DNA from 2 places in the Desulfosporosinus sp. BICA1-9 genome. Region 1 is predicted to be linked to the other one. Evidence: riboswitches for the same ligand, from Rfam matches in the RefSeq annotation. Region 1 holds a riboswitch; the other holds the start of a gene.
What was found. A riboswitch is a leader RNA that binds a small molecule or an ion and turns the genes downstream of it on or off. The one in region 1 is predicted to bind S-adenosylmethionine.
Positions count from the first base shown of each region.

Region 1 (9,641 bases):
CCTGATGCAACGCCTTCATAAATATCACCGCTTTTTAATAAAGTTCCCGCTGGATAAATATCCACTTTTACCAAGCCGTTAGTGACTTCTTCAACTCTTTTCGCCCAGACGCCTGTCATATTTACGTTAATCGGGTGACCAGGCGGTATGAAATCGGCAAACTTTAATGTTACCGGCTTCATCGTTTCCTTAGTTGGAGTATCCTTAGCTGGAGTATCCCCACTTACTTTAGTCCCGCCGCATCCGGCAAGCAGAACCAGCCCAAAAACTAACGCTACTAATAAAATAATATTTTTCCTTAGTTTCAAAACAATTCCTCCTCTAATTTGAATGTTTATTTGCATAGATCTGTATTAATCTTTTGGGGTGTTTCAAGTAAAAAAATATTAGTTACTCTCCCTATCACCTTCAGGTTCATTTTGTCTGAAATGATTTCCCCCTTATCCAAAGATGTAAAATGTCTTGTTCCCTGAAATTTGCCTGAAGCATCACCCCCTATTTAATGCTTACAATCCTTGCTGATTGGCGTCTTCTAGTTGTTTTCCGTTTGTGCAAATTATAATTAATGATATATGTAATAATATTATACTTAATAGTATAGTGACAAAAAACAATTATTTTACCTTTACTAATAAAATGTTATTCATCACCCTTCCCATAACTGCCCAAGGAAATTGACATCTACCAGGCTTGCATTCAAAATTGCTATATTCCTAATGTCGCGGCCACATTTATTGAATTTACCTTTAAAAAACAAATTATTAATCAGTTGGTTTCTATAATTTTTCAGCTTCAATTATGTCGTGTAAAAATTCACATATTAAAATTTGATTTAATTTAATTTAATTAGTTTATTCTGAATATTTTTAATATCAATATAAATCAGTATAATTTGATATTTATTCTGTGTCAACTATTTTATTAATATGTTTTAATAAAATTCTGTAATGATAGCAGAGTTACCCAATTCGGTCCGAATCCGCCAATACGCTCCACTGTTGAAATAGGAAAAGCCCTTAAGAAACAGGGACAAGTCATTTCCCTTGAACAATTCAGTGCTCCTGTCCTGCTTTTTGGTGCCTTAAACCCAACAGATTTATATAGCTTTGCCTCCAGTCAAATAGGATCTCTTTTAGCCTATGATAAAACCCATAATTCCCAACTTCTTACCACATTACAAGAATTTCTTAACCTCCGTGGTAATCTTGAGGGAACCGCAAGAATCCTTAATTTGTCAGTAAGCGGTTTTAAATATCGGTTACTACGTATTGAAGCGATTACCGGGCAGGATCTTAAGGACCCTCAAGCCTGTTTTAATTTGCAATTAGCCTTAAATATTCTCCAGTTAGTCGGGGAGGAGCTAATCTATCAAAACCATAATTCAAAGTGATTTTTTAATACTAAATAGCTTTCCAACCCCTTAAATTATATAACACAAATTGGCAATCGCTATCTGTTGACACAGGCGCCGATTTGATTTATAGTATCAATATCCTCAACAACTAAATATTGAATTTCTCTTATCAAGAGTGGCGGAGGGACTGGCCCAATGATGCCCGGCAACCGATAGTGCAAGCTATGAGGTGCTAATTCCAACAGAACCATAGGTTCTGAGAGATGAGAGTAGCGTGTTAAATATCATAACGGCCGCTTCTCTTGAAGTGGGTCGTTTTTTATTTACCAACCACCTCAATAGTCCTCTCTCAATTCAAACGATCCCTGTATGATCCCACAAACCAAAAAAACTAGGAGGAATTATCATGACTGAAAAGCGACAACTAGGTATTGAAACAATTTCCTTACACGGAGGGCAAAGCCCAGATTCAGCAACCAATTCGCGTGCCGTTCCTATCTACCAGACCTCCTCCTTCGTCTTCAACGACACTGATCATGCTGCTAATTTATTTGCCTTAAAAGAACCTGGCAATATTTACACTCGAATTATGAATCCTACTCAAGACGTCTTTGAACAACGCATTGCACTTCTTGAAGGGGGAGTTGGAGCGCTTGCAACTGCATCCGGCCAAGCAGCTATTACCTACGCACTTTTAAACATCGTCCAAGCAGGGGATGAAATTGTCGCCTCCAGTTCCCTTTACGGAGGCACTTACACCTTATTCGCCTACACATTTGCTAAACTTGGAATCAAAGTTCACTTTGTAGACGTCGACAAACCAGAAGAATTCCGCTCAAAAATCACAGATAAGACAAAAGCCTTGTATACTGAAACCATCGGAAATCCGCTCATCAATGTTGCCGATCTAGAAACGATTGCTCAAATTGCTCATGAAAACGGCCTTCCCCTGATCGTAGACAATACCTTTGCCTCACCCTACTTGTGCCGTCCAATCGAGCACGGAGCGGACATTGTGGTGCATTCTGCCACCAAATTTATAGGTGGCCATGGTACTTCGATAGGAGGAGTCATTGTCGACTCTGGGAAATTCGACTGGAACAACGGTAAGTTCCTAGGACTCAGTCAACCAGATCCGAGCTACCACGGCATAATTTTTACAGAAGCCTGTGGTAATGCTGCTTATATTATCAAAGCGAGAGTATCCCTTTTGCGCGACACTGGTGCAGCCCTTTCCCCTTTTAACTCCTTTTTGTTCTTACAAGGATTAGAAACGCTTCCCTTACGCATGGAACGCCATGTTGCCAATGCTCAAAAAGTTGCAGAATTCCTTGACCAGCACGACTTAGTGACTTGGGTTAACTATCCAGGGCTTGCCAAGAGTCCTTATCACACCCTCGCTAAAAAATATTTACCCCTGGGATCTGGAGCAATCTTCACCTTTGGTCTTAAAGGTGGTCTCAACGAAGGCAAAAAGTTCATTAACAGTCTCCAACTGTTTTCTCATTTGGCAAACGTGGGGGATGCCAAATCCTTAGTCATTCATCCGGCCAGTACCACCCATCAACAACTCGATGAGGCTTCACAACGCCTTGCAGGGGTATCCCCTGATATGATTCGTCTTTCCATCGGAATAGAAACCATTGATGATCTCCTATATGATCTGGATCAAGCTCTTCAGGCAAGTCAAGGCGCTTAAGGAGCTAAGAAGCTAAGAAACTTAAACTTGAGTAACCTTGCGCAATATCTGTTCACACAGTCTTGGCAGCAAAAAAAATGGGAGAATCGATGTGCGCTAGTTGGATCTCGAATATCGGACTTCGTGCATCGAACCTCAACCTCGAAAAGGGAGTTTAGATACATGCCTATCAAAATACCTGAAAATTTACCTGCTTTAGAGATTTTAAATCAGGAAAACATCTTTGTGATGGGAGAAGAACGCGCCTTTCACCAAGATATCCGTCCCTTAAAAATTGTGATACTCAACCTCATGCCTCGCAAGGAAACAACCGAAATACAACTCTTGAGATTGCTCGGAAATTCCCCTTTGCAAGTTGAAATTGTGCTTTTGCGTATTGATTCTCATGTTTCTAAAAATACTGCGCAGGAACATTTAGATTCCTTTTACAAAAGCTTTAGTGAGGTCAAAGGGCAAAAATTCGATGGCATGATCATCACTGGGGCACCAGTAGAGCATCTGGAATTTGAGGAAGTCTCCTACTGGGAAGAATTTAAAACTATCATGGAATGGACAAAAACTCATGTAACCTCCACCTTCCATATCTGCTGGGGGGCTCAGGCAGGGCTGTATCACCATTATGGAATTCCAAAATACCCTCTCTCTGAGAAGATGTTTGGAATCTTTAAGCACAATGTGAACAAGCGCAGCTTAAACGGCATGCAACTGCTGCGCGGTTTTGACGATGAATTCTTCGTCCCCCACTCTCGCCATACGGAAGTCAAGCGCAGCGACCTTGAAACACACCCCGAATTAGAGATTTTATCGGAGTCTGATGAAGCGGGGCTTTACATTGTGGTTTCTAAAGACGGACGACAAGTGTTCGTAACGGGGCATTCGGAGTACGATACGTTAACTTTGAAAGAGGAATACGATCGGGACATCGCCAAAGGGCTTGCCATTGCACTTCCGAAAGGCTATTTTCCTAATGATGACCCTACTAAAACGCCAATCCATAATTGGCGCTCTCATACAAGCTTGCTATTTCAAAACTGGTTAAATTACTTTGTCTATCAGGAGACTCCTTATGATTTAGGAGCCCGCTAACTTAATCGATTCAAGTGAACTCAACCCAAAAGAAAGCTACCGATACAGCATACTATCGGTAGCTTTCTAGTATTTACGCTATCCTAATCCTCGCTAAATTGGACGTAATAGTTCTTGTAATATAAGGGAAAGCTAATTTTAGGGCTTCTCTATACGGAGTCGCTTCCAAAATTGGTGCCACGGCCATTTTTCCAATCAAACCCAAAGATGCAATTGCTACCTTTATATCTCACCTTGTGTTTGGAACGACGAAAATTACTATCGCAGCTAATTTAGGAGACAGCCGTTTATTCAAGCCAGATAATTTGACGTTAGAAATTGATGAACCGCAAAGTTTATTTTCTAAAACTAAAGAGAAAAACAGTATTTTACAAACGCTCAAATTTTTAACAAAGAACAACCTAGCGCGGTATGATGAAGACTCTCGTAGGTTCGAATCCCACTCTTCACCAGTTACATAGAGCATAAGCAAGGGATTCTCGCCTTATAGGTAAGAATCCTTGCATTCTTTGCCGCACAGGAAAAAGAACATACGCCATGCCATGCAGATCGGTAAATTGCCATATCCCATCTCCACATATTTCATGATGGAAGCTTGGGCTGCTTTATCAAAGTTAACGCCATCCGCGCCATAAATCGACTTCTCTCCATGTTAGAAAATTCACTACCTCAGCTAAACCGTAAATTAGTCTTCGGCTTGGCCTTCTATATCATACCTGCGTAGTTTTTCATAGAAGGCGCGACGCGAAATACCTAATTCTCTAATAGCTGTGCTACGGTTGTTATTGCTGTTCGCCAAAGCCGCAACCATTAAGTCTCGTTCAACTTTGGCTACAGCTTCTTTTAAATCATAAGGCCTTTCTTGGATCTGTTGACATTCAATATTGATCGGACGCAAATAATCCGGGAGATGCTGGCCTTCAATTTGCGTTCCGCTTCGAACAATACTGGCGTGTTCCAATACATTTTGTAATTCTCTAACATTGCCGGGCCAGTCATGAGCCTTCAGAATCCTTATCACTTGTGGAGAAAGGGTTAACTCTTGGTTTACTTCCTCCAAATATTGAGCAAGGAACTTTTTGGCAAGAGTAAGGAGATCATCCATACGTTCACGTAACGGCAATAGGTATAGCGGCACAATATTAAGTCGATAATACAAATCACGACGGAAAGTCCCTTCGTCCATCATCTTTTCCAAATTACGGTTTGTTGCCGTAATCACTCTTATATTCAGACTTATGGTCTTGGTGCCTCCAACCCGTTCTAATTCTCTTTCCTGTAGTACTCTCAACAGCTTAGCCTGCATATTAATGCTCATATCACCGATTTCATCCAAAAAAATGGTACCACCGTGAGCCAGTTCAAATTTCCCTAGCTTGCCACCCTTTTTTGCCCCAGTAAAAGCCCCATCCTCAAACCCGAACAACTCGCTTTCCAGCAAAGCCTCAGGTATAGCCGCACAGTTAACTTTAATCAAAGGTTTATCCTTCCGCCGGCTGGAATTATGAATGGCCCTGGCTAAAACTTCCTTACCGACTCCGCTTTCACCCAAGATTAGTACTGTACTATCAGTTCGAGCCACTTTTGCCGCTAACCCCAAGGTTTCCCTCAAACGACTGTTCTGCCCTACATATTCTTTAAAGGACAAAGGCAACTGCGTCTGCTGATTTAACTGATCCTGCAAATAGTCAGCTACTCCCTTAGTCTGTTGTAATTCCCTGCTCAACTCTACAACTTTAGTTATGTTATTGAAAATTGCAACACAGCCTACGACCTGGTCCCCTTCAAAAAGCGGAAACGAACGTCCAATTACATCAATACCGACTGAGGAAAGATTGTCCCGCTCGTTACTGGCTTTTCCTGAGCGCAATACTTTGATAGCCAGACATTCTGGCTCGATCAAATCTAGCCTGCGCCCCAAGACCTTCTGAACCGGTACTCCTAAAATCTTAGCGTAAGACTCATTGGCATAAACAATCGTGGTATCTGAATCAAGAACCATTACAACGTCTTCAATGTTATCGAGGATCTTAAATAAAAGCCCTTGATCCCATTGCTTGATAACATCTGTAGTTATAGCGTAAGATCCGATGCTCATCCTTTTTCCCCCAATATGTTGTATGTTGTATATTTTGTATACATCATATCAGAAAAAACCAGTCAAACCTCCTTTAATCTCCGAAAGGGATAAATTGACCGTTGAACGGTAGTAACAAGGTTTTTAACAGGGTACAGTCGCTGCACGCATCCGATGCTCGAGGCTCAATGCTCGATGTCCGAAGCACAAAGTAGAATGATTTAATGCACAATGTTAATTATGCATTAATATTATTTCCTCTAAAGCTATCCTTGGTCTTAAACGAGACCTCTGCTGATCCCGTCAATACTTCTTCTCCGTTAGCTTTAGTCACAATAAGGTCACATTTTACGGCATCAGACAGAGCATCTTTAATATAGCCAGAAAAAACTATCCGTTCTCCAACTCGAACCATATTTTTAAACCGGACTTCAAAACTCTTAAGGGTTCCTTCTTCACTTATCCAGTCTGTCAGCATGGCTCCAAGTTGAGCCATAGTCAACATCCCGTGAGCTATTATACCGTCAAATCCTGCTTTTCGGGCAAATGCCTCGTCTAAGTGAATAGGATTAAAATCACCTGAAGCCTCTGCATACTGCCGTAATTGCAGGTCGGTTGGCCACCATTCTCTACTGGGGAGCGAGTCGTTAACCTGATAATCCCAAAGGTGTTTCATCTTTCCTACAGATACCTACCTTCCCTGAAAGTTTGGCTTACGCTTTTCCATAAAAGCCTTCATACCTTCTTTTTGATCCTCGGTGGCGAACAAAATACTGAAGCATCTTTGCTCATACTGCAGTCCTGCTTCCAAGTCCATGTGCAGCCCCTCATTGACGCAAGACTTTGCCATACGTAAAGCAACAGCCCCCTGACTCGCAAAGCGTTTAGCCATTTTTCTGGCTTCCTCGAAAAGTTCTTCAGCGGGAACTACTTTATTGACCAGGCCAATACGAAATGCCTCCTCAGCGCTGATAAAGTCACCGCTAAAAAGTAACTCTTTGGCTCTGCCTGCTCCGACGAGTCTTGGCAAACGCTGGGTTCCTCCGATTCCAGGCAAAATACCTAGTTTAATTTCCGGCAAGCCAAACTTGGCAGAGTCAGCGGCAAGACGTACATCTGCAACTAAGGCTAATTCACATCCACCGCCCAGAGCATAACCTGCAACCGCTGCAATTACCGGTTTGGGCATATTTTCGATAGCGTTAAAAGCACGGTGTGCAGGTTGGTCATCTGTAGCAAAATCAACCGTAGTTGCTGTAGCCATTTGATCGATATCTGCTCCGGCTGCAAACACTTTGTCGCCTCCTGTGATAATGACTACCCGTACAGAATCATTCATGCCCAGTTCCAAAGCGGCTTCGCCTAATTCCCTAATAACCTGACTGTTTAAGGCATTTAACACCTTAGGCCGATTAAGGGTAATTGTTCCAATTCCGTCGTTGATTTGTACTAGGATCGTTTCGTATGGCATTTATCTAATCTCCTTATTTTAGATTTAAATTTCATCCCTATGATCAGAGAAGATCACTGTTGAACTCATTGAAAAAACCTGTTCCCCCGCATGATTGCACCCCGTAGTCTCAACTATAACAAACGTCATTTTGCCAACCTTACCGGACCGTTCAAAAACATCCTTGATCCGACGAGTATAGACTATATTGTCACCGATTGAAACCGATTGAAAATAAACGAATTTTTGTTCACCATGAATTGTTCCGGGTTGAAATAGATCAACCCCTTCAATACTACCTTTCATAAAGGTTCCAAAGAAAGTTGGAGGCACCCGGTTTTCAAAGGGAATACCCACCGTTTCGGCGAACCTGCGAACTACATCTGCCTCGATCTTTACTCTAACTGGTTTGCTTTCCCGACCAATTAAATCTTTGCCAATTATTTTTACCACCTCCCCTTTTGATATTACATACTAAAAAGCATCTTCAGGAATGTCTATTGCTGAGCTGTCCTCCTCTTTAATTACCCTTACTGTTGCCATAACGTCTGGAACAATATTTCTAACATAAAAACGTGCGCTGAAAATTTAAAAAATCTTTTCTCCTTCCAGCCATTCCTTAATGATAAATTTGTGATCCAGGTTATGATAAATAAAGTGGCTAGACAAATTTAACTCCACCTTCTTCCTCAACATCAGAGAAAATTAAACACTTGTAGCGGCTGTTACTTACTTAACTTTCAATAATCGTGCCAACAATAACTATACATAAAAATCCCTCAGGCAAACGTTAAAAAGCCCTGGGGGATTTTAAACTTTGTATAGCTTTGATACAAACAAGCAGGTGCCACTTAGCAAGTATGTATACTAATGATACACACAGTATCTAATCTTAATACTTATAGAAACCTTCTCCGCTCTTCCGACCATGTTTACCTGCTCTGCACATTTGTTTGATTATCTGCGGTGCAGCGTACTGGCTGTCGCTGAATTCATCAGCAAAGTATTCCATAACATGATAGGCAAGATCAATTCCACCAAAATCCAACAGTTCAAACATGCCCATGGGATAGTTGAGTCCAAGCTTTACAGCGGTATCAATGTCTTCAACGGATGCAACTCCTTCCTGCAGGAGGCGGGCAGCCTCAATCAGCTGGGGCATCAAAATCCGATTAGCTATGAATCCTGGGGAATCCTTTTTGACCTCAACCGTTGTCTTGCCGAAAGCGCGGGCTAAATCAGTTGCTTCTGCTATCGTTTCGTCCGAACTCTGCGTTCCACGGATGATTTCCACTAACCGCATAATCTGAGCTGGATTAAAAAAGTGCATACCGCAGACTTTGTCAGGGCGGCCTGAAGCAGTTGCAATTTCCGTGATCGACATGGAAGAAGTATTAGTAGCAAAGATGACCTCAGGCCCGCACACCTTGTTCAGGGTCTGAAACACCTCCTTCTTTAGATCCATCTTCTCTAAAACTACCTCGATTATGAAATCAGCAGCCGCCATATCCTCCAGCGCAGTCGTCTTTTTAAGCCTACCTAAAGTTACCTGTCGTACCTCCTCGGTCATCTTCCCTTTTTCAACAGAGCGCGCCATGAACTTATCCATATTAGCTACGGCACGATCAATAAACGTCATGTCGATATCCCGTAGGATTACATCATATCCTGCCATAGCGGCTATATGAGCAATACCTGTTCCCATAGTTCCAGCGCCAACAACTCCAATTGTGCGAATGTTCATCGTGGATCCTCCTTAAAATTGGTTCTTTTCTCCATCACAACGGCAGATTTAATATTCTTAATCAAGATATTGTTCTACAATTATAGCACTAGCCGGACCGCCGCCACCGCAAAGAGAAGCACACCCAAACCGGACACCGCGACGTCGCATTTCATTGAGCATTGTAACGATCAACCGAGCCCCAGTGCAACTGACTGGATGGCCTAAGGAAATACCTGAACCATTAGCATT
Region 1 is NZ_JUEE01000195.1:13,224-22,864, reverse strand. Features, by position in the region: gene JL57_RS24165 (TRAP transporter substrate-binding protein) at 1-308, opposite strand, end outside; gene JL57_RS36610 (helix-turn-helix domain-containing protein) at 935-1,390, shown strand; SAM riboswitch class I at 1,518-1,624, shown strand; gene JL57_RS24160 (homocysteine synthase) at 1,761-3,053, shown strand; gene metA (homoserine O-succinyltransferase) at 3,216-4,139, shown strand; partial or broken gene JL57_RS35425 (formate--tetrahydrofolate ligase) at 4,678-4,782, opposite strand; gene JL57_RS24150 (sigma-54-dependent Fis family transcriptional regulator) at 4,825-6,237, opposite strand; gene JL57_RS24145 (MaoC/PaaZ C-terminal domain-containing protein) at 6,455-6,892, opposite strand; gene JL57_RS24140 (enoyl-CoA hydratase/isomerase family protein) at 6,908-7,687, opposite strand; gene JL57_RS24135 (MaoC family dehydratase N-terminal domain-containing protein) at 7,712-8,119, opposite strand; gene JL57_RS24130 (3-hydroxyacyl-CoA dehydrogenase family protein) at 8,559-9,410, opposite strand; gene JL57_RS24125 (acetyl-CoA C-acetyltransferase) at 9,468-9,641, opposite strand, start outside.

Region 2 (9,641 bases), on a different contig from region 1:
ACCTTGCTGCGAACCAACTTTCAAGCCCCGAATCCAGTCAAGCTCTGCTTTATGAATACGCTCATAAGTTAGTGACGCTCGCACTTAAAGAAATACATTTTTGTAGTGTGATCATCGAAGAAAACGACATGGGGTCCACTTATTTTAATCTAAAAAATCAAGTTGAGAGTACTATACAAGATGCCCTTCTCATCTTCTGTCACATTTTCATGGATTCTAAGGTAACTATCGGGTTCCAAGGAAAGGAGCATATAGAATGAACCATCGTGTTCTCCTAGCCAGCCCCGTTAAACAACAGGAACGCATCCTCTTTGAATTTTTGGAGTCACTCCTGCATTTAGAGACCAGTCAAGTAACGCTTGATTTTATTTTGATGGATGACCATAATGACCATACTCTGCTCAGCCACTTTGCCCTCCAACGACCGAATGTCCGGATTTTACCGGGTGATACGAAGGAAGATTATCTCCGTGATGAGTCAACCCACTATTGGCGGGAGGATTTAATCTGGAAAGTGGCTCGCTATAAGGATTATTTTATTAAAATTGCCCTTGAGGAAGGATACGATTACCTTTTTCTCGTCGACTCTGATCTCTACCTAAATCCTAAAACCTTAACCCATCTGCTTTCTCTGAAAAAGGACATTGTCTCAGAAGTCTTTTGGACACGGTGGAAACCTGAGCTCATTCCCCTTCCCCAAGTATGGATGGAAGATCAATATTCTCTGTACAAATCGAGAAGAGGGGAGCCGCTCAGTGACAAGGAAATCAGCCAAAAAAATCTGGAATTTCTTCAGATGCTCTCCCGTCCAGGCACTTATAAAGTCGGAGGGTTAGGAGCTTGTACCCTTATTAGTCGTCGGGCCCTGGAACGAGGAGTCTCTTTCCAAGAAATCTATAACTTAGGGCTCACCGGCGAAGATCGCCACTTCTGTATTCGAGCTGCAGCCTTAGGACTTGAACTATATGCTGATACACATTACCCTCCTTTTCACATCTACCGAGAGTCCGAACTTGATAAATTAACGGACTATAAAAAAGGCCTGACTTACACCAAGACTTCAGACGCTGGCAAAACTCAAGTTCATGATAACTTATGCGCTCTTCAGACTGTAATCCCAGGGAAAATCACACTGGCAATGTTAGTTCGCAATGAATCCGGTCGCCATCTAAAAAGGGTCTTAAAACAGACCACGGAGTACATTGACCATGCTATTATCTTAGACGATGCCAGTGAAGACAATTCAGTCGAGCTATGCCAAGAGATCTTGCAGGGAATTCCCTTGACCCTTCTTTCAAACAAAGAACCCCTGTTCCATAACGAAATCCTCCTTCGGCGACAACTCTGGGAAATGGCCGTAAGGACCAATCCAGAATGGATTATCATCTTGGACGCGGATGAACTATTCGAAGAGGATGCTCCAAAACAACTGCGAGAGTTATTATCCCACTCTACTAAGGTCGATTACCTGAGCTTTCGTCTTTTTGACTTGTGGACGGAAACCCAATACCGGGACGATCCACTTTGGCAAGCCCACAGATGGTATCGACCCTTTATCGTACGCAATATTCCCAACTTCCAGGCCCAATGGCAAGAAACCCCCCAACATTGTGGAAGGTTTCCTAAAAATATTATAAATTTGCGCGGAGGCACTAGCCCTCTGCGAATCAAACATCTTGGCTGGGTCAGACCTCAAGACCGCTTAGCGAAATATTACCGTTATCAAACACTCGATCCCAACGGTACTTACGGTAATTTGGAACAATATCGCTCGATCTTGGATCCCAGCCCTAATCTTATCGTATGGGAAAAATGATTTAAAATCCCCCCAATATTTCGTAACCTTTTGTAGCACTGTTATACTCTATATATCAGAATACACCTCTGGTTCCCATCGTTATAAGCTTCTTATTTTTAAGGAGAAATTTCGAATGAACAAAACTAAAATCTTCGAATGGCTTGGTATTCGTCCCACTCACCTACATTAAACTTTTCTTGTTCTTACTAAAACTATGGAAAAAATCATGAGCAAAGTTTGACCCTTTTCCGATCACAAGCCCTGTGATCCCAATACCTATCATCGGATTTATGATCTTAACATCTAATAGCTCCAATGCATTAATTCCACTCTGGAAAGCAAGGAGTAAACCACATGCTAAACTCAACACTTCTAAAGTAAGGGGCCTGAATTTATCTGGAAAAATTGGAATAGCATAAACAATGTCTTTGAAAATTTCAACGACTTTCTCTACCACAACGGCCAAGAAAACGACTAAAGCAATTCCGTCCAAAGCCACCTTCTCCTCTTAAATCTTGATTTTCGTTCGTTAGTCTATTATATTCGAGGATAACTTATCACGTTCGTTCGGATTTCCTTCACCCATTTTGTCCCCCGAGGGGAAATGGGTTTACTAACATCATATATAATTTTTTCTTATACTTGAGCCTGAAACCAAATCCTGAGAGGATTAGTGAATTCAGAACGGTGAATTAATCGTACATACCGCAGAAAACGATTCGGGGTAAAAACGGCAAGTGCCCCCGACAATATCTCGCATTCCAAATCATCCGCAGTCCAGATAACTCCATCTGGACTGATTTGTAGTTGCACAATTGCTCCCTTTGTTCCAGTATTATGGACTGCATAAGAATAAACGCTTAGCTCAGATACATCCTTTGGTATGGTCGAAACGAAAACGTTAGAGGCAGTTACCGTTTCTGCACTTTGAACATACCTTCTTCCGGACATCTTAATTTGAACTGAACCCTCCAGGGTTGACTCAATGGGATTTCCATTACTCGCGTAGATTTTGATGCCGTCACGAGACGGTGTCAAATCCCGCAAGTCTGTTTTAATAGGGGTTCTCACATCGACAGGTATGGGAATTGGGCTAATTAGTCTTACCGGGACAGGTGTTTGAATAACCCCGATGGAATCGATGTGACGGACATATAGTTGCCCTTTCTCATCAAGCCGTAATGCTCGCTTAGGATACAGCCTCCAGCCTTGAATCTCGTGAACTGTAACCATTCCCTCCCCGAGAATTCCAACCTCAACTCGTAGTCCAGTTACTCCTGTTGGTGTGGAAAAAACTCGGGAATATTCTTCCGGCTCGGAGCTAGGTCGCACAGAGAATAGTAATTGACTCACCGCACCGAGATATACTCGAATATAGCAAATAATCCCAGCTGGCTCAGTCTCTAGAACGACTTTTATTTCCCAGCGTTGGCCTTCGCCCGCAGATATCACAACATTATTTTCTAGCATAATGCCCGCTCTTGGCCCCGACGGATGAACAATCTTAATAGCCCTTGGACCATCTGGCAAGCCAGTCCACTCCCACTTTGTCGCCGAATCTCCGCCCGCTTGAACCCATCCGTCCGGGAAATCCGGATGATTTTCTTGCCATAACAGGAAATGACTATTATAGACTTGATTTGTTTCAGTCATTTCCGCCCCACCTTTAACGCTTTTAAATCAAAATAAATTTTAAATTTGTTTAATATTTTATGTATAAGAACTTAATTTTGAGCCTGAACCCAAATTCTTAATGTGGAAGCTTCCTGTGATTGAATGATACCTGCTCTGCTTGAAGTCGTATTGCTGATTTCTAAAAAGGTCTCCGTGGACTGGGGTCTAAAACTCCATCTCGTTTCATGATTTCCTCCAATTTGAAGCCACGCCTCAGGAAACTGAAGTTGTTCCTTACTAATTTTCTGAAAATCTCCGTTATAGACTGTATTAAACATCCCTTTCAAATTTCTTCTCATTTTAGCCCTCCACTATGGGACGATTCACAAAGCACTTTCAACTTATCCTATCGTTAAACCCAGGGAAATAGCACAATAAACTAAACCTAAAGTGCAAAAAACTAACTCATGCTCAATTCTCTAGTAAATGGGGAACTTCACAAACCTATTTTCGGATAGTACAGGATGTTAATTCGATTGCCTTCCCGGAAAAGGGTGCGGTTGGCCTCATCGAACTTATATCCAAGAAATGGGCATTGATTCCTCTCCTAATTCATGCTAAATTGAGGTTGTACCAATTATATAAAAAGAACCTAAAGACATTAGCGCAAAAACTTTAAACCTCCCGACGGGGAGGTTTTTTTCTTTGTCTTAGTTAAATATTATTAATAAACAAAACAGGAAGGGATTAGCCCCACTTGGCCAATCTCTTCCTATTAGAAACCAGTACCTTCAATTTATGATATCGTTACTTACCTTAAGCATTCATAGGGATTAACTTTACGCTTCCCCATACTGCTAGGCGATCGTCTTTAATAACTACTACACCCGTAACTCCTTTGATCTCTGCGGCAAATTCTAGGGCTCTTTCTAAATCGTCTGACGTTTTAATAAGATTCCCAGTAGCTGTTGCTACCGCATCTGCCAAGGGGACTGAAGGAGAGATCACGACAACGGCATCCGCTTTGCCAAAGCTCAAAGAATGCCCCACTTTACCCGATGATGTACAAATTCCTAGGGGGGTTTGTTCCGGTCGAATCTCAATCGCCACTCGATTCGACAACGGCGAATCCCCTGCAAATATCCCAACCTTGCGAATGCGACTCGTACGCAAGAAGATGTCGCCGCCATTTTCTACAATGACGTCCCGGGAACGCTTGGCAATCGATTTCCCCACTAACTCGGCCACGGCTCCGGCGACCGCCGCCATTGGCCCCACACCTGCAAGACGACCGACTTCCGCCATAGTCTGGACAATTAAGGGGGCATTTGGCAATATCGTATAAGGTGCTAAAGCCTCCACAAAGCCGGGGTCTCTCTGGATATAATCCTCAAGCGGTCTACGACAGGCCCGAATCGTCTCCTCTACCCATTCCAGCAAGTCTTTTGTAAGCCGTTCTTTCCGCACCCCAATATCTAGGTCTGTTTCCCCCACAGTCACTTGAAAATGGACCAGATCCTCCTGGCGATGACGCTGCCGATAACTGCGTTCTACGAAATCCAATTATAGACGGACCTCCATTGCCTTCATAGGGCAGACTTTTGTACATAGTTGACAAAAAACACATTGGTCCCCATCAAAGAAGACTTCCATAGAGGGACGCTCCATATATAAGGCACCGGTCGGGCAAATGCCAGTGCACACCCCGCACATCACACACTTTTCTTCATTTCGTACAATTTCTTGGTTAAGGTTCTGAACTGAAACTCCCAGATCTCGTAAATAGCTAAGTCCTTCTTCACTTTGGTCCCCGGTAACCTCTAGGATCATAGTTCCTTCTTTTTGCGGGTTGACGTCCGCTTTAACTATATTGACCACTAAGTCATAATCTTTAACCAGACGATAGACTATGGGCTTTACCGAAATGTCTGTTCCAAAACGTAAAACTATTCTCTTTGGCGACACTTTCATCAATCCTCCTTAATACTGTGAGCGATAAAGCCGTCAGCGGGTGAGGGAAGCGCTTTAACCGGTTCTGTCAGGAGAAATTCGCCTTTTTGAATCCACCCTTTTAAAGTTGAGGCGATTTCACGGGCCCGCGGCATACTTGACAATGGAGCAGTAGTGATCTCTTTGCCATTCACCTGGATCTTTCCACTCTTTAGGTCTGCATAACTAACATACCCCAGATTACCCGGTGTAAATGAGGGATATGCTTCCCCATAGTCCACAATTGGGGCAAACAGTTCTTCATCTTTCTTAGCAGCATACCGAGCGATATCTTCATTAAGAATCGGAATGGGAACCCCTATTCCAACACTGAGGGTTGCTCCATACCCAAGGTAACTGGTACCGACAAGCCATCTAGGGCTCATTTGTTTCAGATCCCCGGTGACGGCGAGTGTTCCCCCTGCACTACCTAGTTCCTGGTCTTCTACATTAATCATGGACGGGAAATGTTGTGTACCGTTCCAAGCGACATATCCAACTCCGCCGCCAAGAAATATTTTTGTACCTACCCCGATCGTCTTAAAATGAGGGTCCTTTAAGAGCGGGCTCAGTTGTCCTGAAGTTGAATAATTGGCGTTCCCCAAATGAGGTTTAATCATGCCCATATAGGTATAAATCGTCCGATCGGTCAGGTTTACCGCACAGTTGTAATTCTGATAGGCATTACGCGGATTAAAAAGGATCGCCTCATTTATCTCATCTAGCGTAATAGTGGTTTCAAGATTTTGGCGTGGATAACAGTCTGTGCCATAGGCTAACGCTTTCAATTTGACAGATTTGCGTGCCACTAAATCATGAATGACATGACCTCCGCCATACTTAAATTCACCCGGATAGTTGCTGTTTAATGGGTCATTATCCGGCATCTCCGTGGCGCCGATATAGGCGTCAACAGCCGCTACGCCAGTATACGCCGATACACCGTTCAGCCATACTTTCTGCATTTTCATGCGGGGTTTTGTATGTCCGAAACTCAAAAAGGCACCTGAAGAACACATGGGCGCAAAGGTACCTGTCGTTACCACATCGACTTCTTGGGCAGCTTGAGAGAGACCCTTTTCCTCTACCAGGGCTATAAGTTCTTCTGCAGTTACCACGACTGCTTTGCCAGTTTTAATCTTGGCATTAATCTCAGCATATGTCTTTTCAACACTCATGAACGTCCCCACCTCCAGATTTGTTACACTTAGGCGCTTCTTATTCCTCCAGAATTTTTTACTGTTTGATAGTGCTAAAAGACCTCTTCTGCAAACAGAAGAGGCCAATTTTTAAATTTCGACGCTCCTCTTATCTGTCAGAAGAATCTCCTGCAAGAATTAGCACCATGCTTTGTGCATGCCATGAAATCATAGCGTGTCAAGCTGGTTGCCGGGTTTCATCGGGCTAGTCCCTCCACCACTCCGGATAAGAGCATAGTTTATTCAATTCATTACGCTGAGTCTAACATTTGTCTTATGTCCTGTCAATATAATCTCTGAATATATAAACAGACAATCTCAAATTTTGGTCAAAAACATGCCGGAGATGTTAGGTTCATTTCCGTTTTTTTCATGTAGTTAGTCCTCTTATATGGATCTCCCAAGTTCTAAGGGGATCCCTTTTTTCGTCCTCAAAGACGCTTCAAATGTAACAGATATCAAAAATGATGATCCTATAGTTTAGTCTCTAGAAGGTGTCAAAGTACCCTGGGCTTACATAAAAGTAAACGGAATGTATCTTCAGGGGGAGGTTATAAAAATGATTATTCCAACCCAGCTTGCGCCGGATTTTGAAGCCGAGGCCTATGATGGTGGCAACAAAGTGACCATCCGTCTTAATGATTTCCAAAATCAATGGGTGCTCTTATTCTTCTATGCTGGTGATTTTACCTTTGTCTGACCGACTGAATTGGCAGCCGTGGCTGCCCGGCAGGAGACATTCAGGAATCTTGGTGTTCAAGTTTTAGCGATTAGCACCGACAGCGTCTATTCTCATAAAATCTTCGCAGAAATATCTCCCTCCGCACGTACCATACAATATCCGTTATTATCCGACCGTTCCCATTTCATAACGCATCAATATGGAGTACTTAGAGCAGAATTGGGAATTGCCTTCCGAGCAACTTTTATCATTGCTCCAGATCGAAAGGTTAAGTATGTCAGCCTCTATCCACCTGAAGTTGGTCGTAACATCGCTGAGATTATTCGAGTAATTCAGGGTCTGATCTATGAAGAAGCGACTGGTCTAGGGGTGCCCGCTTACTGGCAACCTGGAATGACTGGCATCCTAAGGGATTTTAAATTCGTTGGGAAAATCTAATGCAATCTCAACATAATTATCCATTCCTAGGGTATCCTAAATGTATTCCAACTTTAAGGAGAAATACTATGGATCAGCCCAAACCAAGTAAAAAACCATTTCCTAAACGCGAAGAGCTACCTAATAGCAGCCACCAAGCCGATCAGGACGGACGTACAGATTATGGCCGGGATGGACAAACAACTTATAATCCAAGCTAATCACAAAGGAGGCATCTTGATGTCAAATAAAGCGACCGACAAAGCGCAAACAGGTAAACCAGACCGAGGGAAAAATTCCCCTTTCAAGAAAAAGACTCCTCAAAGCCGGGCTTAAGCCCGGCTTTTCATTTTAAGGCATATTATCCAAAGAAAACTTCTGATATACTGTATGGGATTGTAGCTTATTTAGGATTAAATTTTAAGATTAAAGGGTGACATTATGAAAAAGATCGAAGCGATTATTAGACCTGAGAAATTAAATGACGTTAAAATTGCGTTATCGAACATCAATGTGCAAGGGATGACCGTCTCTAATGTTATGGGATTCGGAAAACAAAAAGGGTACACTCAAATTTACCGTGGTCAAGAAATCGAAACTAGGCTTTTGCCGAAGATAAAACTTGAAGTGGTCGTTCCCACGGAAAAAGCAGAGAAAGTTATCGCCGCCATTGCGGAGGCATCAAAAACTGGAGAATTTGGAGACGGCAAAATTTTTGTCTATGACATCTTAGAGGCGATCCGTATCCGAACGGGCGAACACGGTGAAAATGCTCTTTAAATAAATACATTCTCACTAAGTTCGAAATCGGGATAGGCCTTTTCCCTATGCTGAGTTAAATCTAAACCGTTCGCTTGTTCGTCATCCGTAGCCTTAAGCGGGGTGAATATAGCTATTCCCTTTAAGATGAGAAACGTCATGATACCAGTAAATAAATAGGTTACCGCCACTGCAATTAATTGAATAAAGACCGGTTCCATTCCTCCGCCATTAATTAACCCGTTTTTCCCTTGTGGATTAAGACTTAGATCTGCAAAAATCCCGGTAGCAATAGTACCCCAAGTCCCTCCGATTCCATGTATTCCGAAGACATCTAAGGCATCATCATAGCCCAGTTTGGCCTTAAGTATACTTACTCCTAAATAACACACTCCTCCAGCAATAAAGCCAATCAGGAGTGAACTACCGGTTGAGACATATCCTGCTGCAGGTGTGATTGCCACAAGTGCCGAAATGATGCCGCTCACAGCACCGAAAGCTGTGATCTGGCGACGATGGAGCCATTCAATTAGTGCCCACCCTATCATTCCGGCAGCTCCGGCTATTTGGGTTGTTGCAAGCGCTAGAATTGCCACGCCATTTGCCCCCATTGCCCCCCCTGCGTTAAATCCGAACCAACCAAACCATAACAATCCGCCGCCAAAAAGGACGTTGGGCATATGATGGGGAATGTTCCATTCATAACCCACTGTGATTCGCTTGCCTACGACAAAGGCTGCCACCAATCCCGACACTCCTGAAGCCATTTCTACGACTGTGCCACCGGCGAAATCCAAGACACCGAGATTGCGCATCCAGCCACCCACTCCCCAGACCCAATGGGCCAGTGGGATATAAACAAAGATACTCCAAAAAAGTATAAATAATATAAAGGCAGTAAAACGTAGTCTTTCAGCAGTTGCTCCGCTGATTAGCGCTGGTGTAATGATCGCGAACATCAGTTGGAACAAGAAGAACAACAAATGGGGGATTGTAGGAGCATAATCAGGGTTAGGCGAAAGCCCAACACCTTTTAGACCTACCCAATCTAGATTTCCTATTAAATGACCCTGATCTGGTCCGAAGGCTAAAGAGTATCCAAATAAGACCCAAATAACTGTGACCAATCCTATGGCGGCGTAGCTTTGCATCATGATAGAAAGCACATTACGTTTTCTGACCA
Region 2 is NZ_JUEE01000020.1:27,937-37,577, forward strand. Features, by position in the region: gene JL57_RS02505 (glycosyltransferase) at 1-260, shown strand, start outside; gene JL57_RS02510 (glycosyltransferase) at 257-1,816, shown strand; gene JL57_RS02515 (hypothetical protein) at 1,980-2,291, opposite strand; gene JL57_RS02520 (DUF6385 domain-containing protein) at 2,435-3,451, opposite strand; gene JL57_RS02525 (hypothetical protein) at 3,523-3,771, opposite strand; gene JL57_RS02530 (UPF0280 family protein) at 4,229-4,975, opposite strand; gene JL57_RS02535 (NIL domain-containing protein) at 4,976-5,377, opposite strand; gene JL57_RS02540 (homocysteine biosynthesis protein) at 5,383-6,579, opposite strand; SAM riboswitch class I at 6,707-6,833, opposite strand; gene JL57_RS02550 (peroxiredoxin) at 7,160-7,720, shown strand; gene JL57_RS33320 (hypothetical protein) at 7,789-7,920, shown strand; gene JL57_RS02555 (P-II family nitrogen regulator) at 8,141-8,479, shown strand; gene JL57_RS02560 (ammonium transporter) at 8,476-9,641, opposite strand, start outside.
Region 2: it holds a riboswitch for S-adenosylmethionine, as region 1 does, so the genes downstream of both, JL57_RS02540 (homocysteine biosynthesis protein) here and JL57_RS24160 (homocysteine synthase) in region 1, are expected to answer to the same signal.